One region of the Priestia flexa genome, then DNA from elsewhere that is predicted to be linked to it. Evidence: predicted binding sites of a transcription regulator. Region 1 holds the regulator's gene; the other holds the start of a gene.
The links. The regulator Rex, encoded in region 1, represses fermentation and respiration genes when NADH is low (regulators of the CRP and FNR family bind a similar motif). The targets are predictions, from matches to a motif close to TTGTGAAATATTTCACAA.
Positions count from the first base shown of each region.

Region 2: LZP85_RS08120 (helical membrane plugin domain-containing protein) is a predicted target of Rex. The motif match lies at 1,801-1,818, and genes of this name have one in related genera.

Region 1 is NZ_CP090431.1:3,960,781-3,966,260, reverse strand. Features, by position in the region: gene groL (chaperonin GroEL) at 1-395, opposite strand, end outside; gene groES (co-chaperone GroES) at 461-745, opposite strand; gene LZP85_RS20555 (CPBP family intramembrane glutamic endopeptidase) at 1,045-1,776, shown strand; gene LZP85_RS20550 (YdiK family protein) at 1,773-2,006, shown strand; gene tatC (twin-arginine translocase subunit TatC) at 2,038-2,799, opposite strand; gene LZP85_RS20540 (twin-arginine translocase TatA/TatE family subunit) at 2,815-2,997, opposite strand; gene LZP85_RS20535 (redox-sensing transcriptional repressor Rex) at 3,030-3,674, opposite strand; gene LZP85_RS20530 (ABC-F family ATP-binding cassette domain-containing protein) at 3,950-5,480, shown strand, end outside.
Region 2 is NZ_CP090431.1:1,605,472-1,610,951, forward strand. Features, by position in the region: gene LZP85_RS08110 (amidohydrolase family protein) at 1-37, shown strand, start outside; gene LZP85_RS08115 (NAD(P)/FAD-dependent oxidoreductase) at 73-1,251, opposite strand; gene LZP85_RS08120 (helical membrane plugin domain-containing protein) at 1,298-1,732, opposite strand; gene LZP85_RS08125 (hypothetical protein) at 2,016-2,414, shown strand; gene LZP85_RS08130 (ammonium transporter) at 2,414-3,685, shown strand; gene LZP85_RS08135 (IDEAL domain-containing protein) at 4,006-4,203, shown strand; gene LZP85_RS08140 (M42 family metallopeptidase) at 4,312-5,346, shown strand.

The DNA.
Region 1 (5,480 bases):
GCTTTTAACTCTTCAATCGCTACTGCTACTGCTTTTTCCATCCCTTTACGGATACCCATTGGGTTCGCACCAGCCGTTACGTTCTTAAGACCTTCACGAATCATTGCTTGTGCTAAAACTGTTGCAGTTGTCGTACCGTCACCAGCAACGTCGTTTGTTTTGCTAGCAACTTCTGCTACTAATTTTGCACCCATGTTTTCGAATGCATCTTCTAATTCAATTTCTTTCGCAATTGTTACACCGTCATTTGTAATTAATGGAGAACCGAATTTTTTCTCTAGTACTACGTTACGCCCTTTTGGTCCAAGCGTTACTTTTACAGCATTCGCTAATGTATCCACACCACGTAGCATTGAGCGGCGTGCTTCTTCGCTAAACTTAATGTCTTTTGCCATTTGACTCATCCTCCTAATTGTTTAAAAATAATCTATTCTACATTGTTAAAAGTCGTTATGAATAATTAGCCGATTACAGCTAAAATGTCGCTTTCGCGTAAAAGTAAGTATTCAGTACCTTCGTATTTCACTTCAGTACCAGCATATTTTGAGAAGATAATACGATCGCCTGCAGCTACCTCTAATGCTACACGCTCACCGCTTTCTAATACTCGACCTGTACCAACAGCAACAACTTTACCCTCTTGTGGTTTCTCTTTAGCGCTGTCTGGTAATACGATACCGCTTGCTGTTTTTTCCTCAGATTTTACAAGTTCAATCACTACGCGATCACCTAATGGCTTTAACAAGTGAAACAACCTCCTCAAATAATATGTTTTTACATTTTATTAGCACTCAACCTCACCGAGTGCTAACACATTTATTATATTAAAACAAAGTAGCTTTTTTTTGCAAGTATTAAACACAAAAAAATTTAAAAAATCCTTTTTCAACTCATACTACTCATACCTACATAAAAAGAAGGCATTCTTTTATCTCTCATATAATATGTATGTTACAATACGAACAAGAAGAAACATATCAAAAAGCTTCCCTACATGTTCTTCGACAATGATACATAAAAAACCTTTTAAAGGAGTATGGAAGATTGGAAAAGCGCTATGGTTATATCGTACTGACTTATATCATCATGCAGTTTTCTAGCATTTTAGGCATTCCGTTATTATTATCCCTCGGACTGTTTAATGACGAACCCGTTGGAGTAGCTAAACAGCTTGCGATGACTTATTGGACAATTATCAGCTTTAGCTTGGCTTTAGTAATTGTACTTTTGTTGTTAAAGCGTGAAATGTCAATGAGACATGAACATGCTGGCTTACCAACAGCTATATTCTGGTCAATCTTTGGCATCTTTTTAGCAATGGCTTCTCAATCTGTGGCTGCCATGATTGAAATGAACTTATTGGGTATTGAACCTGGTTCTGAAAATACGGAAATGATCTTGAATTTAGTGAAAGTTACGCCTTTATTAATTGTTGTCACATCCGTTATTGGACCAATTTTAGAAGAAATTATCTTCCGAAAAATCATCTTTGGTTCTCTATATCGTAAATATAATTTCTTTATTTCAGCCTTTATTAGTTCACTTATATTTGCAGCAGTCCACTGGGATTTCGAACATTTATTAGTTTACACGGCTATGGGATTTGTATTCGCGTTTTTATATGCAAGAACGAAGCTGATTATTGTTCCAATTATAGCTCATGTCTTGATGAACACGATTGTTGTGTTAGTTCAAACGATTTTTGCTGATGAAATTATTGAAATTCAAAAACAGGCTGAACAGCTACAGTTTATTATTAAAGGACTTGGTTTATGAATAATATCCCTCTAACCAGAGGATTTATCTACTTAATTATGGGAATCCTCTTTACGTATTTAGCTATTTTAAGCGTCGATACGACCGTATGGACCTTACCAACTATCTTGTTTGCCTTAGTCGCTGCTTTTGATTTTCGCTTTGCGATTCGAACCTTTTCATTGCACCGCAAGATTAAAAAGCTTCAGGAGCAATATAAAAAGTCAAATAGCAACGATTCTCAGAAATAAAAAGGCCCCTTACAACAGGGGCTTTTTTTTGTTATTCAGAAGAAATTCCAACGGCTTCTTCATATTGTTGTCTATGTTTCAGCATTTTACGATAGGAAATGCGAGAAATAATAATGCTAATTTCATAAAGGATGAATAAAGGAATTGTAACCATTAGGTGTGATAACAATTCTGGAGGTGTAATAAAAGCCGCTATGACTAATAACACAAAATAAGCGTACTTCCGGATACTGCTTAAGAACTGTGGCGTCACAATACCTAGTCTTGTTAAAAACATAATGACAACGGGTAATTGAAACAATAGACCAAATGGTAGCGTAAGCTGAAATAAAAATGAAAAATATTCATTGATACCAATAACTTGGTTAACATCTAGCTTATCCGCTATTCGAATCATAAACTCTACTACAAAAGGAAAGAGAACAAAGTAAGCAAACGAAATACCAGTAAGAAATAGGATAATTGAAATTGGAATGTATCCAAGAGTTACTTTTCGCTCTTTATCATACAAGCCTGGACTTATAAATGCCCATAATTGATAGAGAGCAATAGGAGCAGAAACAACACATCCAATTACAAACGCAAACTGCATATAAATCTTAACCGGATCGGTCAATTTAAATGCGTTCATTGTTAGCGAGCTTGCCTCGTCTGCTGATTGTAGATAAATAATAACGCGATCCGCTAAGAAAAAACCGCCAATTGTAGCAATAAAAAAGAAAAAGACGACGATTAAAATCCTTTTTCGCAGTTCACCAATGTGATCATATACAGACATTTCTTGTTCGTTCATATGTCAATCATTCCTCTATTGATTTCGTTCTTTCTTCTTGCCCTCGTCTTCGTTATCTTCCATTATTCCTTTAGTGGCACTTTTAAACTCCCTTAACGTGTGGCCTACAGCTCGACCAAGCTCGGGAAGCTTCTTTGGTCCAAAAACTAAAAGTGCAAAAATTACAATTAAAATCACACTACCTGCACCTAATCCCATGGTTTCCCCTCCTTTATTACATATATATTCTATTATATATTATTTTCAGGGTAATTTTTCAAAAAGTAAACCAGCGACTGAAGCTCTACGGCTAAATCAATGTGATGCAGACGAATAGAGCTTGGCACATTTAAACGGGCAGGGGTAAAATTTAAAATACCTTTGATTCCGCATTTGACTAAGCGGTCCGTAATTTGCTGTGCCACTGTAGCTGGAACCGTTAGGATCGCAACAGAAATATCTTCTGTCATATGTTCTTCAAGCTTATCTAAATGATAAACGGGTACGTCTCCAACGTTAGTACCCACCTTTTCTTCAATAACATCAAAAGCAAATTCAATTTTTGTATTGTTATTCTTAATGAAATTGTAGTTTAAAAAAGCTGTTCCAAGATTACCAACACCAATCAGAGCAACTTTGGTTACTTCATCTTGATCTAATGTTTTGCGAAAAAAACTTAGTAAATAATTGACGTTATAGCCATATCCCTTTTTACCCAAGGCTCCAAAATAGGAAAAATCGCGACGAATTGTAGCGGAGTCTACTTTCACCGCTTCGCTTAATTCTGCTGACGATACACGTTGCTTACCAGAAGCATGTAGATTTTTAATAAAACGATAGTATAGTGGCAACCGCTTTGCTGTAGCTTGTGGTATTTTTAAGTTTTCTGTATTCATCTTGTGCCCCCTTAATTACGATAGATATAATGGCTATCGTTCAGATCTCCGCTTGACTTAGCAAGATTCTCTTTTTAAATTAGATAGCGCTTCCATTAAGTGAACCTTCTATTCACTCATGAACAGTAGTCTATAGTTTATTTTAACACAGTCTATGTGGTAATAATGAATTCTACACATAATTTTGTGGAAATGCTTATGACATGCACCTATTCATACTTCTGTCTTAAAAATATGTTAAAATACACTATGTCGAAATGAGTAGAGGTGAAACGATGATTATTCTACAGTTAAACGGAATTACGAAATATTACGGGGCAGACCCGATTTTATCAAATATAAAACTTGAAGTTCAATCTAAAGACCGCATTGCACTAGTTGGTCGAAACGGAGCGGGAAAATCAACGCTTCTAAAAATTATTTCTGGTGAACTTTCCTACGACAGTGGAGAGATTATGAAGCCAAAAGAAACAACGATTGACTACATGGGACAGGATACAGTGTTAGAATCCACTTTATCTATTTGGGACGAAATGTTAACCGTCTTCAAGCCATTGCAAAAAATGGAGAAAGAACTAAGAAAGCTTGAAGAAAAAATGGGAGACCCTTCTTATCAGCAGGATTCCAACAACTATGAAAAGCTTTTAAAGGAATACGATCAGCTTCAAATTTCCTTTAAAGATCTAGGCGGATACCAATACGAAGCTGACATTCGTTCAATCCTGCACGGGTTTCGCTTTTCAAACTTTGATTACTCCACCCCTATTTCTACACTAAGCGGTGGGCAAAAAACACGACTGGCTCTAGCTAAGCTGTTACTAACTAAACCTGATTTGCTAATTTTAGATGAGCCTACCAACCATCTTGACATTGAAACATTGGCTTGGTTAGAGCAATTTTTACAAAATTACGATGGCGCTATCCTAATTGTCTCCCATGATCGCTACTTCCTTGATAAAGTGGTTACACAAGTCTATGAAGTAAGTCAAAAAACCACCTATAAATATCCTGGTAACTACTCAAATTATTTAACACAAAAAGCCGAACGCTATGAGCGTGAGATGAAGCAATTTGAAAAACAGCAGGATGAAGTAGCAAAGCTTAATGATTTCATTCAAAAAAATATTGCTAGGGCTTCAACAACAAAGCGAGCTCAAAGCAGACGTAAACAGCTAGAACGCATGGAGCTAATGGATCGGCCAAACGATGGTGAAAAAGGTGCAAGCTTTTCCTTTGATATTGAACGGCAAAGCGGAAATGAAGTATTAAAAGTTGACAACCTTTCCATTGGATATGAAGAAAATCAGTTTATTGTAAAAAACATTAACCTTCGTGCTACTCGTCAAGATAGCATTGCCCTAGTAGGTCCAAACGGGATTGGTAAATCTACTCTGTTAAAAGGCTTAATGAATAAACTTCCTTTTGTTTCAGGAGAAATCCAATTCGGTTCTAATGTAGCCGTAGGCTATTATGATCAAGAACAGGCAAACTTGACGTCTAACAAAGCCGTACTCAATGAATTATGGGACGACTACCCTACTACTACTGAAAAAGAAATTCGAACTGTGCTCGGTAATTTTTTATTTTCAGGCGACGATGTCTTAAAGGTTGTTTCCACACTAAGCGGTGGAGAAAAAGCAAGACTCGCCTTAGCAAAACTGATGATGCAAAAAGCAAACTTTTTAATTCTAGATGAGCCTACTAACCACCTTGATCTAGATAGTAAACAAGTATTGGAGAATGCATTAATCTCTTATCCAGGTACACTTTTATTTGTTTCCCATGACCGTTACTTTATCAACAGAG
Region 2 (5,480 bases), 1.6 Mb from region 1:
TTATACGAAGTGGGGGTGTTCTTTGCAACTTATGTAAAAAAGCCAACGCGTGTCTGCGTTGGCTTTTCTGTATTAATATGCTAGAGCAAATAAACCTTTGATGTGTGATAAGTAACGAACGTTACTTGCTTCTTTCATTAGAGACGCTGGCAAACCTTTTAATTGCGTTTTATTTCCGCCGATTGTACCAATTGCATCTTTACGTCCAAGGCTTCCTAATGTACCAGAGAATACTGGAGAGAACCCGTGCATTGCGCCACCTTTAATAGCTACTGCTAAGTTCACGCCAATAACTTCTCCCATTTGCCAAGCTAGCTGTGCAGTTGGTGGGTAAGGGCGTCCTTCAGGTCCCATAACAACCGCGCTATCACCAGCTACGAAAATGTCTTCGTGAGAAGTAGATTGTAAGAATTCGTTCACAAGAGCACGACCGCGGTTTACTTCGATACCAGAGTTAGCAACTACTGAGTTACCTTGAACTCCGCCAGTCCATACCATTGTTTTTGTTTCGATTTTGCTACCGTCTTTAAGCTCAACTGTTGTAGCATCCATTTTTGTAACAGGAGTTCCTGTTACAAATGTTACGCCACGTTTTTCTAAGCTTGATTGAGCGCGTTCTACTAGTTCAGTTGGGAAACCAGGAAGAACAGTTGGAGCAGCTTCTACACAGTATAGAGAAACATCTTTTGGATCAATACCGTGTTTTAGGCAAAGGCTTGGCATAAGGTCAGCATATTCACCTACAAGCTCGATACCTGTTAAACCGCCACCACCGACAACGATTGTTCCGTCAGCTTTATTTTTTGTTTTGCTAAATTCAACAATGCGCTCTTCTACGTGTGCACGTAGGCGGTTTGCATCATTTACTGATTTCAACACAAAGCTGTTTTCTTCTAGTCCTGGAATGCCGAAGTAAGCAGTTTCACTACCTAATGCAGTTACTAAGTAGTCATAGCTTAATTTTGTTCCGTCTTCTAATGCCACTTCACGTTGGTCTGGTGAAATTTCTTTTACTGTAGCAATCTTTAATTCTACATCTTTACCTTTTAGTAACTTTTCTAATGGAAGAGCTACTGCTTGTTCAGATAGTCCACCTACTGCTAAACGGTGCAGTTCAGTAATGATTTGGTGAGTAGAAAAACGGTTTACTACTGTAATTTTTGCTTCAGATGCACTTAAGTGTTGACGAGCTGTTAGGGCTGTTAGTAGACCACCATAGCCGCCACCTAAAATTAAAATATGTTTTGACATAGTAGATCGATCCTCCGTTCGTGCTTTATAAAATGATAGATTGTTATTATTTTTGTTTTTCGCCTGTTACTTCTAAGTAAGCTTGCGCAAAGCGGAATAGTTTTTGAACTTGTGGATCTTTGAGCATACGTAATAAACCAAACAAACCGATAGTTGTTGATTGGTTAGCTTCCGCACGATCATTTGCTTCGATTGCTGAAGCAGCAAGATCTTTCACTTTTCCTTCAACTGGTTCGATAAATTCTTTAGCACCAGCAAGTAAATCTTCTTTTAACACGTTATCTGTTAATAGAGACTGTGTTAAGTCGTACGTTTTTGTTAATACAGTTACCATTTCAGTTAACTTTGGTAAGTTGTCAACAAGAACTGTTAATGATTCTTGAACTTCTGGTTTTAGCAATTGATCAAGTACATCTGATTGAGTTGCACCTTTAGCTTGAACCGCTTCTTCAGCCGGCTTTTGGATAGTTGATTGAGACATAAGAACGTCCTCCTTTGCTGTATATTGTTGCATATGTAGACACTTTAGCTGCTAGACTTCTAGTTTTGTTGTGAAGTCCTGCACATTTATCTATTGTAAATTTATTGCCTTATAAAAGCAACCGGTTTGGTGGAAAAAACTAAGAAAGAGTCGAACGATGCATTTATTGGAAATGAACTCTGTTTATTCAGAAAATAAGAATAAATTCCGATTTTTAGATTGACGATTTTATCGATTCTCACATATAATCTAAAACATAACATTTGATGTGAGGAGATATGACGTGAAGGTCGTGAATGAACTATACCAAACAGCTATATTTGAAATTAATCGTGAAAAATTAATAGATCAGTTAACGAAGTTAAAAGAGAGTCATGAAGAGCAGATAGTCGTTATCAAAGAGAAAATCGAGAAATATGAGCAGAAAAAAAGAGCTCAGGAAACATGGTATCAATCACTTTCTCCGTTTCGCAAAATTTTTACAGGAAGACCTTTAAGTCATCATGAAGCCGTTGAGTATATGGTCCATGTAAAGGACAGGTTTCGTAAAATTGAGCAGTTTAAAGGGAAAATTCGTGAAGTTGAACGTGTGCTTGAACTGCTAACACAAGAGGTTGTCATCGAGGAAATCGTTTTAACATCAGCGATTGTAGAAGGTTTATCGCGAATGGAGGAAAGATAATGGGGATTGAAGAACTTAGCTTGGGCGTCAATACAACGTGGGTGGTACTAACGGCTGCTATGATTCTATTAATGGAAGGCGGCTTTGCATTATTAGAAGCTGGATTTGTACGGTATAAAAATAACGTTAATATTATCATGAAGGTATTTGCTGATATTACAATTGGAACGCTTTGCTTTTATATAATCGGGTTCGGACTTATGTACGGAGATGATTTAGGTGGTATTGTTGGTACAAATGGCTTTGCGCTAACAGGTAATTTATCGCATTTAGATATTCCAATCGGTTTGGAAACGTTCTGGCTGTTTCAATGTGCGTTTGTTATTGCTGTGATTTCCATTGTATCTGGCGCGGTCGCGGAACGAATTAATTTCCGCGCATATTTATTATATGCAGTGCTAATGACCGCAGTTATTTATCCAATTGCGGGTCACTGGATCTGGGGCGGAGGCTGGATTGCTTCACTTGGAGTACAAGATTTTGCAGGATCAGCTGTTATTCATGCTTTGGGCGGCTTTTCGGCGCTTGCTGCTGCTATCGCCATTGGGCCTCGTACAGGAAAGTTTACGGCTAACGGAGTGAGCTCAATTGCCTTACCGAGTAATTTACCTTTAGCATCTGTTGGAGCGTTTTTACTATGGTTTGGTTGGTTTGGTTTTAATGCAGGGAGTACGTTAAGTGCAACTGATGTAAGAATTGGTCACATTGCCCTTGTGACTATGCTGTCAGCTGCATCAGGTGGTGCCGCAACTTTATTCTATACGCTTTTTAGACATAATCGTTCAGACGCTCCGTCCGTGATCAACGGTTCACTCGCAGGTCTGGTTGGAATTACAGCAGGATGCGCTTTTGTCAGTACGCCTTCTGCCATTTTTATTGGTGCAGTTTCTGGGTTGTTAATGATGGCCGCAACAAATTGGTTAGAGGCAAGACGAATTGATGATCCAGTCGGCGCATTTCCGGTTCACGCTGCTGCTGGCGTATGGGGGACAATTGCAGTAGGGTTATTTGCTACAGATGGTGGTCTGTTCTTTGGAGGTGGCTTTGAGCTACTAGGGATTCAGTTCATTGGCTTAGTAGCATTGTCCGCGTGGGGCTTTTTAGCAACGTGGTTTGGTTTAAAAGCAATTGCGCTACTTGTACCGCTTCGCTCCACAGAGGAAGAGGAAGAAGTAGGGTTAGATATTAGCTACCACGGCATTATGGCTGCCAATCAGTCTCATGAATTTATTGAATACTATAACCAGTACGAACAAACAGAACAAAAATAAAAGAGGCTGAGACATAAGTATTTCAGTCAATAATCTATCCGAACTATTGCGAGTTAACTACTTTTGATAGTTCGGATATTTTTTGTTGGTTCCAAAGACAATTAAAAAAAGCGAATTTCTGTAGCGTAATGGAGTAAACTTATTCTTCCAACCTAACGATGGTAGAACAGTCATCATTCGTCTTTGAGAAGAAATTATTTTGGTATGTCCCAGCTTCTTTTTATGTGTAAAAAAAGAAGAATTTTTCTAATTCCCACAAAATAATTGAAAAGTCAGAAAATTTATGTTATAGTATAAAAAAGACAAGGAGTTGATTTCTTATGAAGAAAAATTTGCTGAATTCGTCGCCGAAATCGAATGTGAAAGTGTTAGATTCCCTAATTGCCGAAATGTTCTTAGATAAAGTTATTGCAGACTTTCAAAAAGCGAAATTGAAAAAAGAAATCGACCAGTCATTAGAAAAGAAAAACAAAGAAGATTTCTTTAAACTAACTGATCAGCTAAAGAGTATTTCTTAATAGATAACAAAAGCTGTGTTCTTCAACTAAGAAGAACGCAGCTTTTGTTTTTTAGATAATTCAAACTATGGTACACTAGAACTAAAAGTAAAAGAAAGAAGTGTGTCTATGTCTGAAACCCTACAATTAATTAAAAAGCTAGTTTCCATTCCGAGTCCTTCTGGCAATACAGCGGAAGTTATTTCATATGTAGAAACGTTTTTAAACAATATTGAAGTAGAATCACACCGTACATATAAAGGTGGACTTCTTGTCACGCTTAAAGGAGAAAATCATGATAAGCATCGTTTTTTGACCGCTCACGTAGATACGCTAGGAGCAATGGTAAAAGACATTAAGCCAAATGGAAGGTTGAAGCTAGATTTAATTGGCGGCTTTCGCTACAACAGTATTGAAGGTGAATATTGTGAAATAGAGACATCCAACGGAGAGGTTTATACAGGAACGATTTTAATGCATCAAACTTCTGTACACGTGTACAAAGATGCTGGAACAGCAGAGAGAAACCAAACAAATATGGAAATTCGCTTAGATGAAAAAGTGTCTACCAAAGAAGACGTGAAACAGCTTGGCATTGACGTTGGTGACTTTGTTAGCTTCGATCCTCGCGTAAGCATTACAAAAAGTGGTTATATCAAATCTCGTCATTTAGACGACAAAGCAAGCGTTGCTCTTCTGCTAAACTTAATTAAACGAGTAAAAGAAGAGCATGTAACGCTTCCTTATACGACTCATATTTTAATTTCAAACAACGAAGAAATTGGCTATGGTGGAAATTCTAATATTCCACCACAAACTGTTGAATATTTAGCCGTTGATATGGGCGCGATGGGAGACGGGCAATCTACCGATGAATATACAGTGTCCATTTGTGCGAAGGATTCAAGTGGACCGTATCACTATGAGTTAAGAAAGCATTTAGTTAACTTAGTAAAAACTCACGATATTTCGTACCGAGTTGATATCTATCCATTTTACGGTTCAGATGCGTCAGCAGCGATGCGAGCAGGACATGATTTAATTCATGGTTTGATTGGACCTGGAATTGATTCTTCCCATGCGTTTGAACGAACGCACCAAGAATCTTTAGATGCAACCGGACGTTTATTATGGCAATATGTCCAATCTGAAATGGTTTATTAATAGCGTGACAAGTTGAATGAACAAAATGAACTTTTTAAATAAAATGTTTCTTGTGACTAGTTTTGTAGAAAGGGTTCCCAAATCGTTTATTCCTGTCCATAATAGGTGGTGTTAAAGCAATTGCTGAACTAACC